3 regions of the Dyella terrae genome follow, and region 2 is predicted to be linked to each of the others. Evidence: predicted binding sites of a transcription regulator. Region 2 holds the regulator's gene; each other region holds the start of a gene.
What was found. The regulator HrcA, encoded in region 2, represses chaperone genes, less so after heat shock. The targets are predictions, from matches to a motif close to TTNGCACTCNNNNNNNNNGAGTGCNAA.
Positions count from the first base shown of each region.

Region 1: the regulator HrcA is predicted to act here: its motif matches at 2,078-2,104, upstream of groES (co-chaperone GroES).
Region 3: the regulator HrcA is predicted to act here: its motif matches at 1,556-1,582, upstream of rpoH (RNA polymerase sigma factor RpoH).

Region 1 is NZ_CP089414.1:2,758,337-2,761,611, reverse strand. Features, by position in the region: gene DYST_RS11965 (HAD family hydrolase) at 1-603, opposite strand, end outside; gene cutA (divalent-cation tolerance protein CutA) at 936-1,253, opposite strand; gene DYST_RS11955 (class II aldolase/adducin family protein) at 1,253-1,900, opposite strand; gene groES (co-chaperone GroES) at 2,177-2,470, shown strand; gene groL (chaperonin GroEL) at 2,569-3,275, shown strand, end outside.
Region 2 is NZ_CP089414.1:103,121-106,395, reverse strand. Features, by position in the region: gene dnaK (molecular chaperone DnaK) at 1-503, opposite strand, end outside; gene grpE (nucleotide exchange factor GrpE) at 663-1,196, opposite strand; gene hrcA (heat-inducible transcriptional repressor HrcA) at 1,283-2,335, opposite strand; gene recN (DNA repair protein RecN) at 2,528-3,275, shown strand, end outside.
Region 3 is NZ_CP089414.1:2,594,031-2,597,305, reverse strand. Features, by position in the region: gene DYST_RS11210 (response regulator) at 1-727, shown strand, start outside; gene ung (uracil-DNA glycosylase) at 724-1,425, shown strand; gene rpoH (RNA polymerase sigma factor RpoH) at 1,612-2,469, shown strand; gene DYST_RS11195 (response regulator transcription factor) at 2,581-3,275, shown strand, end outside.

The sequences.
Region 1 (3,275 bases), 2.7 Mb from region 2:
GCGGGTGTACGCACCGGTGGTCACCGCCACAACCAGGCCGCAGGCTGCGGCGCGGCCTTCGCGAATGTCCACCTCGGTATCGCCGACCTTAAACACGCGCGCGGCATCGGTGACGCCGCACTCGGCCATCAATGCGCGGATCATGTCGGGCGCGGGGCGGCCCTGGGGCACCCGGTCTGCCGAGATCGCCGCGTCGATCAGGCCGCGTTCGCGCCAGTCGAAGCGCTCGATCAGGCATTCGGCGATGTCCTGCGAGAACGCAGTGTTGAGCGCCACCTTGATGCCACGCTCATGCAACCAGGCGAACGTGTCCTCGGCGCCCGCCATGGGGCGCACCGCGTCGTGCGTGCGGTAGCAAGTGAGCATGCGTTGCACGAAGTCGTCGTGCACGACAGCGACCTGCGCATCGTCTGCCGGCAGATCATGCGCGGCGAGCATGCTGCGGATAGCGGCGGGCTTGGTGTAGCCCATCAAGGCGCGCAGTTCGGGCACGGCCGCGTTGCAGCCGGCCTGGGCCAGCGCCTCGCCCAGCGCCTGCACGACCAGATCCGGATCGTGCACCGTGGTGCCCGCCATATCGAAAACTGCCAGTTCGAACGTCATATCGCCTCCCGTGATGGGGAGGCATGCTGACGAGCGGCGATGGCGCGCCCGTGACGCGGATACGGACAGTCGCGGTGGACTGTCTAGTCAATCGCGGCGGATGAGATGTCTCGCGCGCTTTGGGCGCTGCCGATGGCGCTGGTTGGAGCCTGTTCGCGGCCTCCGTTTGACTTTGCAGTGGAACGACATTCGTCCCTCACTGTCATCCCCGCGAAGGCGGGGATCCAGTGCCTTTAAGCGCCACAGAGACAAAAGCCGCTGGATCCCCGCCTTCGCGGGGATGACGGTGAGGTCATGGCGAGACCGCGTTGAGATTGTGAACAGGCCGCGGATCAGCCCGGGTCGCGCACCCAATCCAGGTAGGGGCGGTGACCCTCGGCCACGGGAACGGCGATCAGCTCGGGCAGTTCGTAGGGATGCAATGCGACCAGCCGTTCCTTCAGCGCGGGGAAGCGTGCGGCGGTGGTCTTGATAAGCAATAGCTCCTCGCTATCCGTGACCACCTCGCCTTTCCAGCGATAAGTGGACGCCACCGCGGGGATACGGTTCACACAGGCAGCCAGGTGTTCGCCCACCAGGGCTTCGGCCAGCTTCTGCGCGCTGGCGACGTCGGGGCAGGTGCAATAGCAGAGCAGGACGGTATCGGACATCACGACCTCGACATCAGCCCGTAGTTGGCGAACTTGGCGAGCACATCGGCAACCTCTTGGTCCGTCAGCATCGCCGGCGTACCGATCTGCAGGGACAGCACGTACTGCCGGGCCAGATTCTCCACCTCCACGGCCCGCCACATGGCCTGGGCGAGGGTGGTTCCCAGCGCGATCATGCCGTGGTTGGCCATCAGGCAGGCCAGCCGGCCCTCTAGCGCGGCCAGCACCGCGTCGGACAGCGCCTGGGTGCCGTAGGTGTAGTAGTCCGCGCAGCGGATGGAGTCGCCGCCGCCCACGGCGATCATGTAGTGGGCCGGCGGAATCGGCTTTCGGCACATGGCCAGCGCCGTGGCGTAGGGCGGATGCACATGGACCACCGCCCCGGCGTCGGGGCGGGCGAGGTAGATGTCCCGGTGGAAGCGCCACTCGCTGGAAGGGCGCTGGCTTGCCGGCCAATGGCCGTTGCGGTCGACGAGAACGATGCCCTCGGGGGTGATGTCCTCATACGGTGTGCCGCTGGGCGTGATCAGAAAACCTTCGCCACAGCGGGCACTTAGGTTACCAGAGGTGCCCTGGCTGAGGCCGGAGGCGGCCAGTTTGGCGCCTTGGAGGACAAGGTCCTGGCGTAGCGTCAGCTCATCGCTCACGGGTGGGTCCCGATGGGGTGCAGGCGGGCATGGTGGTCGGTCCCGGTCCGGGTGTCGATAGCGGCAGAAAGGCGAATTTCGGCGCTCCCGGCTCTTGAAAGCCTCTGGCCGCTCCCCCATTCCAAGTTTCAGCCATCGGACGGACGCCTCTTGCAGGGGGCTTTTGCGTCGTTATTATTGGCACTCACCTCCGGGGAGTGCTAACAGCGCCGACAAAGGCGCCGCTCCGGGGTCCCGAATCCTGTTCAACCATTCAACCGAAGCTGGAGCCCACCCATGAGCAAACTGCGTCCGCTGCACGATCGCGTCATCGTCAAGCGCCTCGAAGAAGAGCGTGTCTCCGCTGGCGGCATCGTCATTCCCGACAGCGCCACCGAAAAGCCGACCCGCGGCAAGGTTATCGCTGCCGGTACCGGCCGCATCCTGGAAGACGGCAAGGTCCGCCCGATGTCCGTCAACGAAGGCGACACCGTGCTGTTCGGCAAGTACGCCGGCCAGGAAATCAAGATTGACGGCGAAGAGCTGGTCTTCCTGAAGGAAGACGACATCGTGGCTGTCATCGAAGCCTAATTTGAGTCCGCTGGGGTTTAAGCGCGACAGACGCGCTCTGTAGAAACCCCGTCGCGAGCTTTCCCATTTTTAATCAAAATTTTTGAGGCAAAAATTTTATGGCAGCTAAAGAAGTTCGCTTCGGCGAAGACGTTCGCGCTCGTATGCTCAAGGGTGTGAACACCCTGGCCAACGCCGTGAAGGTCACCCTGGGTCCGAAGGGCCGCAACGTGGTGATCGAGAAGAGCTTCGGCGTTCCGACCGTCACCAAGGACGGCGTCTCGGTCGCCAAGGAAATCGAACTGGCCGACAAGTACGAGAACATCGGCGCGCAGATCGTCAAGGAAGCCGCTTCCAAGACCTCCGACGTTGCTGGCGACGGCACCACCACCGCCACCGTGCTGGCCCAGGCGTTCATCCAGGAAGGCCTCAAGGCCGTTGCTGCCGGCATGAACCCGATGGACCTCAAGCGCGGTATCGACCAGGCCGTCACCGCCGCCGTGGCTGAGCTGAAGAAGCTCTCCAACCCGACCGCTGACGACAAGGCTATCGCCCAGGTCGGCACCATCTCCGCCAACTCCGACTCCGCCATCGGCGAAATCATCGCCACGGCGATGAAGAAGGTCGGCAAGGAAGGCGTGATCACGGTCGAGGAAGGCTCGGGCCTCGAGAACGAACTCGACGTGGTCGAAGGCATGCAGTTCGATCGCGGCTACCTGTCGCCGTACTTCATCAACAACCAGCAGTCGCAGCAGGTTGAACTGGACGACCCGTTCATCCTGATCCACGACAAGAAGATCTCCAACGTCCGCGAACTGCTGCCGGT
Region 2 (3,275 bases):
CGCTTGACGTCCAGACCGGCGATGCGGCCCGCGTCCTTGGTGGCCTGGCGCTGGCTGTCGTTGAAGTAGGCCGGCACCGTGATGACCGCTTCGGTCACCGCTTCACCGAGGTAATCCTCGGCGGTCTTCTTCATCTTCATGAGGACCTTGGCCGAGATCTCCTGCGGAGCCATCTTCTTGCCGTCGGCCGTTTCGACCCACGCGTCACCGTTCTCGTGAGCAACGATGCCGTAGGGAACGATATGCAGGTCTTTCTGCACTTCTGCGTCGGTGAACTTGCGACCGATGAGGCGCTTCACCGCGTAGAACGTGTTCTTGGGATTGGTCACGCTCTGGCGCTTGGCCGGCGCGCCCACCATGACTTCGTTGTCCTTGGTGAAGGCAACGATGGACGGCGTGGTGCGATCGCCTTCCGAGTTCTCAATGACCTTGGCGGTGGTGCCGTCCATCACGGCAACGCACGAGTTGGTCGTGCCCAGGTCGATACCGATGATTTTACCCATGTTGTCTACTCCCGAATTCTTTAAGCGACCCCTCGGCCGCGACTGGTTTCCAGATGGGGCTCGGCACGTTTCATCTCAATGCCGACAAGACCCCGTATGCCTTTCCGCCTAAGCCCGCAGGGGACGCCGTTCAGGCGTCCTCGACCACGGGCCAGGGCGTCACTCCTTGGCGACCGCCACCAACGCGGGGCGCAGAAGCCGGTCGTTCAGCACGTAGCCCTTCTGGAGCACGTTGACGACCGTGTTGGGGGCCGCACCCGGGGCCTCCACCATGCTCACGGCGTGATGCCTTTCAGGATCCAGCGGCTGACCCACCGGATCGACCTGCACAAGGCCATTGTTCTCGGCGATCTTCAGCAACGACTTCAGCGTCAGTGCGATGCCCTCGCGGACGCTGGCCACGTCGCCGCCCTCCACTTCCAGGCCGCGCTCGAGGCCGTCGTAAATCGGCAGCAGCTCGTTCAGCAGCTTTTCGTTGGCAAAACGGCGAGCTTGCTCGACGTCACGATGCAGGCGACGGCGCTGGTTCTCGATCTCCGCCTTCTCGCGCAGCACGGTGTCGCGCAATTCGACGTTGGTCACTTCCAGTTCGGCGATACGCGCCTTCAGCGCTTCCAGCTCGACGCCAGTCGCGTCACCCTGCCCGCCTGGGCCCTGCGTCCCGGTGGACGCCGTTGGATCGTTGCTTTGCATGAATCACTCCAAGCCTTATCCGTGGCCGGTGCCGTGAGGCACCAACCGTCAATCACTTGCGGGTAAAACCCCGCCTCCCGAGCGCGTTATAAGGTCGTCGCGACGCGATTCAAGGCGTCGCTAAGCAAACCGGCCGTCGCCTGCACCACGGGAATGACCCGTTCGTAGGCCATGCGGGTGGGGCCAATCACTCCGATCGCGCCCAGCACGCGCCCCTGGGTACCGTAGCTGGCCGTGACCACGCTACAACCGTCCAGCGCCGCAAACCCCGATTCTTCACCGATGAACAGGCGCACGCCAGGGGCCTTGGCGCACACTTCCATGAGCTGCAGCAGCTCGCTTTTCTTCTGGAACGCCTCGAACAGCTCGCGCAGGCGCTCCAGGTTGGCCAGTTCCGAGTATCCCATCAGATTGGTCTGGCCGCTGACCAGTACGTCGTCGCTATCGCCTTGCGGGGCGAACGAGGCCGCCGCCAGCTCCACCGCGCTGGACATCAACCGATTGAGTTCGCCACTGGCCTCACGCAGTTCGCGCAGCAAATGGGCGCGAATGTCGTCCAAACGCAGGCCGGCAAACTGGGCATTGAGATAGTTGGCCGCCTGCTCCAGCTCGCTGCCGTCCAGTGGTTTGGCCAACTGGACAATGCGGTTCTGCACCTGATTGTCCGAGAACACCAGGATCACCAGCACGCGGGCATCGGGCAGCGCCACGAAATCGATATGGCGCAGCGGAAAATCAGCCTGCCGCGGCACCGTGACCACGCCAGCGAACTGCGTCATCGCCGACAACAGGGTCGAGACGTTGCCGAGCAGGTCGCGGGTGGTGGTGAGGCCCGGCGGCAACTCGCGGCGTAGGCGCGCCATCTCATCCTGCGGCAGGGGCTGCAGCTCGATCAGGCTGTCCACGAACAGGCGCAGGCCGCGAGGCGTCGGTACACGGCCGGCAGACGTGTGCGGCGACGCCACCAGCCCGGCTTCTTCCAGGTCCGACATGATGTTACGGATGGTGGCCGGGCTCACATCCAAGCCGGATGACCGCGATAGCGTGCGCGACCCTACCGGCTCGCCGTCGGCAAGGTATTGGGCAATCAATGTGCGCAACAGGCGTCGTGCGCGGGCATCGAGTTGGGCGGCAGGCATGCTGTAGCAATCCGTGAGACAGACAAGAAATAAGGTCTGGCGGCAAAGTTTGCAAGAAACGGGGACAGGGTTGGGTGGCAGGCGTATCGGAACGGGCCAGACGACGGCATGTCGTCTCCCGGGCCGACACCCCACTAGCCGCCCCCCATCCCCTCCCCCTTACAATCCCCCGACTTCACCACGTCGCCGCCCATGCTCACCTCGCTCTACGTTCGTCATTTCGCCGTCGTCGAAGAAGCCGAGATCGCCTTCGGCCCAGGCCTCACTGTCGTCAGCGGCGAAACCGGCGCGGGCAAATCCCTGCTGGTGGACGCCCTCATGTTGCTGGCGGGCGCTCGCGCGGACAGCGGCATGGTGCGCGCCGGCAGCGACCGCGCCGAGCTCATCGCCGAGTTCGACCTCACCCACCTCCCCGAAGCCCGCGAATGGCTTCGCCGCGAGGAGCTGGACGAGGAAGACGCCTGCCAGCTACGTCGCGTCATCCGTGCCGAGGGCAGCTCGCGCGCCTGGATCAACGGCCGACCGGCCAACGCCAGCCAGTTGGGCGAACTGGCCACGCTGCTGGTGGAAATCCACGGCCAGCACGAACACCAGGCCCTGCTTTCCCGCACACACCAAATGGGACTGCTCGATGCCTACGCCGGCAACGAGGCACAGGTCGCCCAGGTACGCGAACTGGCCCTGCAATGGCGCGAGCTGGGCAACCGCATCCGCAAACTGAGCGGCGGCGACGATCGCGAGCAACGCATCGAGCTGCTGAGCCACGAACTGGGCGAACTCGATAAGTGGGCCCTGCCCGCCAGCGAACTCACCGAACTGGAAGCCAGCCACAAGCGACTGGCCAACGCCGGCAGGCTGGCTGAAGGTGCTGGCGGCGTAGTGGAACTGCTCGACGGCGAAAGCGAGTTCGCACTGCGCCGCGCGTTGGGACGCGCCCAAC
Region 3 (3,275 bases), 2.5 Mb from region 2:
CAGTGACGTGGTGGGTGCGGGCAACGGTGCGGAAGCCAAGGAGCTGCTCGAAAGTCGCGCGTTCGACTTCATCACCATCGCATTGCGGCTGCCCGACATGGACGGGCTGGAGCTCGCGCGCCACGTGCGCGAATCTGCGGCGCAGGCCTACGTGCCTGTCGTCGTGGTATCCGGCGACGTCGACGATCGTCTGCATAACCGCACGTTGGGCGAGCACGTTACCGATTACTTCGACAAGTCGCTGGGCTTCCAGGCGCTGGCGGAATTCATTCGTGGCTACGTGAAACCCTCCGACACCGCCGAGGGTGAAGTGCTCTACGTGGAAGACAGCCGAGTGGTGGCGCTGGCGACGCGCCGCATTCTGGAAAAGCACGGCCTTACCGTGTACCACGTGGTCAGCGTCGAAGATGCGCTGGTGCTGCTCGACAAGGCGAAGGAGCAGGCGAAAGTCGGTGCCGACATCGTGCTTACCGACGTCAGCTTGAAGGGTGAGCTCACCGGTGGCGACCTGCTTGAACGCATCCGGCGCGACTATGGTTATGGCAAGGGTCGACTGCCCGTGCTGGTGATGACGGGTGACGAGAATCCGGCCAACCAAGCCGCGCTGCTGCGTGCCGGTGCCAACGACCTAGTCGAGAAGCCCATTGAGGAAAAACTGTTGATGACCAAGTTGCTGTTCCAACTACGCGTTTCGCAGCACCTGCGCGAGCGGGGCGACGCGGCGTGACCGACGATCGTGTGAAGCTGGAGCCTTCGTGGAAGGCGCGTGTCGGCGACTATCTGGGCCGGCCCGACATGCAGGCATTGGGGGACTTCCTGCGCGTCGAAAAGCAGGCGGGGAAGGTGATCTACCCGCCTGGTCCTGAGATCTTTGCCGCCTTCGATCACACCCCGTTCGACGCGGTGCGAGTGGTGATCCTGGGCCAGGACCCGTACCACGGACCGAATCAGGCCCATGGGCTGTGCTTCTCGGTACGCCCGGGAATCCCGGCGCCGCCCTCGCTGCAGAACATCTTCAAAGAGATCCACCGGGACCTGGGCTTTCGGGCGCCGGATCATGGCTGTCTGACGCCTTGGGCTGACCGAGGTGTGCTGCTGCTCAACGCCGTGCTTACCGTCCAGCAGAGCTTGGCCGCCTCCCACCAGGGCAAGGGTTGGGAAGGGTTTACCGACGCCGCCATCGACGCCCTCAACCGCGAGCGGGAAGGGCTGGTGTTCATGTTGTGGGGCTCCTACGCCCAGAAAAAGGGCCAGCTGATCGACAGTCGCCGCCATTGCGTTTTGCGCTCGGTGCACCCATCTCCCTTGTCAGCGCATCGGGGTTTTATCGGTTGCGGGCACTTCTCGGCGGCGAACCGGTATCTGGAAAGCCGTGGGGTCGCACCGATCGACTGGTCCCTGCCAATGCGCTCAGAACTCGGCTGAAACGGCCTTTTCACGGTCGCTGAACCGCCGACTAGGCACTGTGGAGCCTCCCCTGGGCGCCTCGCTGGACAGGTGTTCCAAATTCCTGTACTATTCAGTTCATCAAAGGTCCCGGAACCTTTCGGGGCCTTTAGCACTCTCACTATCCGAGTGCTAAGCTGATCCCCTATTCAGGAGGTTCCACCCATGTCTCAAGCTTTGGTGACCGCCAACCTGCCGGTGCCGAGTGTCGTCGGCAGTCTGGATGCGTATATCTCGGCGGTCCATCGGATTCCGGTGCTCAGCCAGGACGAGGAGCAGACGCTGTCGCGTCGCTACAACGAACAAGAAGACCTGGAATCGGCTCGCAAGCTGGTAATGGCGCACCTGCGTTTCGTGGTGCACGTCGCCCGCGGCTACAGCGGCTACGGTCTGCAGATCGCCGACCTCATCCAGGAAGGCAACATCGGCCTGATGAAGGCCGTCAAGCGCTTCAACCCTGACCAGGGCGTGCGTCTGGTGAGCTTCGCCGTGCACTGGATCCGTGCCGAAATGCACGAGTTCATCCTGCGCAACTGGCGCATCGTGAAGGTCGCCACCACCAAGGCGCAGCGCAAGCTGTTCTTCAACCTGCGCAAGAGCAAGAAGCGCCTGGGCTGGATGAACGCCGAAGAAGTGCGCGTGGTCGCGAAGGATCTGGGCGTGCCGGAAGCAACGGTGCGCGAGATGGAATCGCGACTATCTGGCCGTGATATCGGCTTCGAAGCCCCGGCTGACGCCGAGGACGATGCCAAGCCGGCACCGGAAGCGTTTCTGATCGACGAAGGCGCGGATCCGTACGAGAACGTGGCCGACGCCGACCATGCCGACAATCAGCTCGATACGCTGTCGACGGCGCTTCGGAACCTGGATGAGCGTTCACGCGACATCATCCAGCGCCGCTGGCTCAACGAAGAAAAGGCTACGCTGCAGGATCTTGCGGACGAGTACGGCGTCTCTGCCGAACGCATCCGTCAGGTCGAGGCCAACGCCATGAAGAAGATGCGCGGCCTCTTCGCCGCCTGATCTTCGGTGTAAGCGTAAGATGACAAACGGCCCCGATTGGGGCCGTTTGGCTTTGCGGGGACATGGCTGCCCCCGCATCCCTATCACTGGATTCCAGGTTTTATGGTTGCCATGCCCCACGTGCTGGTCATCGAAGACGACGAAACTACCGCGCGCGAGATCGTCGCGGAGCTCAGCGTGCACGGTATGCAGGCCGAGTGGGTGGCCAATGGCCGTGACGGCCTCGACCGTGCCATGCAACGCGATTACGACCTGATCACGCTGGATCGTATGTTGCCCGGCATGGATGGCATCGACGTGGTGGCCGAGTTGCGCCGTGCGGGTCGCGATACGCCTGTGCTGATGATCAGCGCGCTGAGCGACGTGGACGAACGCGTGCGTGGTCTGCGCGCCGGTGGCGACGACTATCTCACCAAGCCGTTCGCTCCCGATGAAATGTCCGCTCGCGCCGAAGTACTGCTACGCCGGCGCCAGCCGCAGGCGGTCGTGCAGCGCCTGCGCGTGGCCGATCTCGAGCTGGATCTGGTCAGTCATGTGGCCTACCGCGGTGGCCAGCCGCTGACGCTGCTACCCACTGAATATCGCTTGCTCGAGTTCCTGATGCGCAACTCGGGGCAGGTGCTCACACGTACGATGATCTTCGAGACGGTGTGGGGCTTCCATTTTGACCCCGGCACCAACGTGATCGACGTGCACATCGCGCGCTTGCGGCGAAAGATCGACGGCACCGGGCAACTGGCGCTGATCCATACGGTGCGCGGCACCGGCTACATGATCGCGGCCGCTAACGAAATATCTTCGGTGGT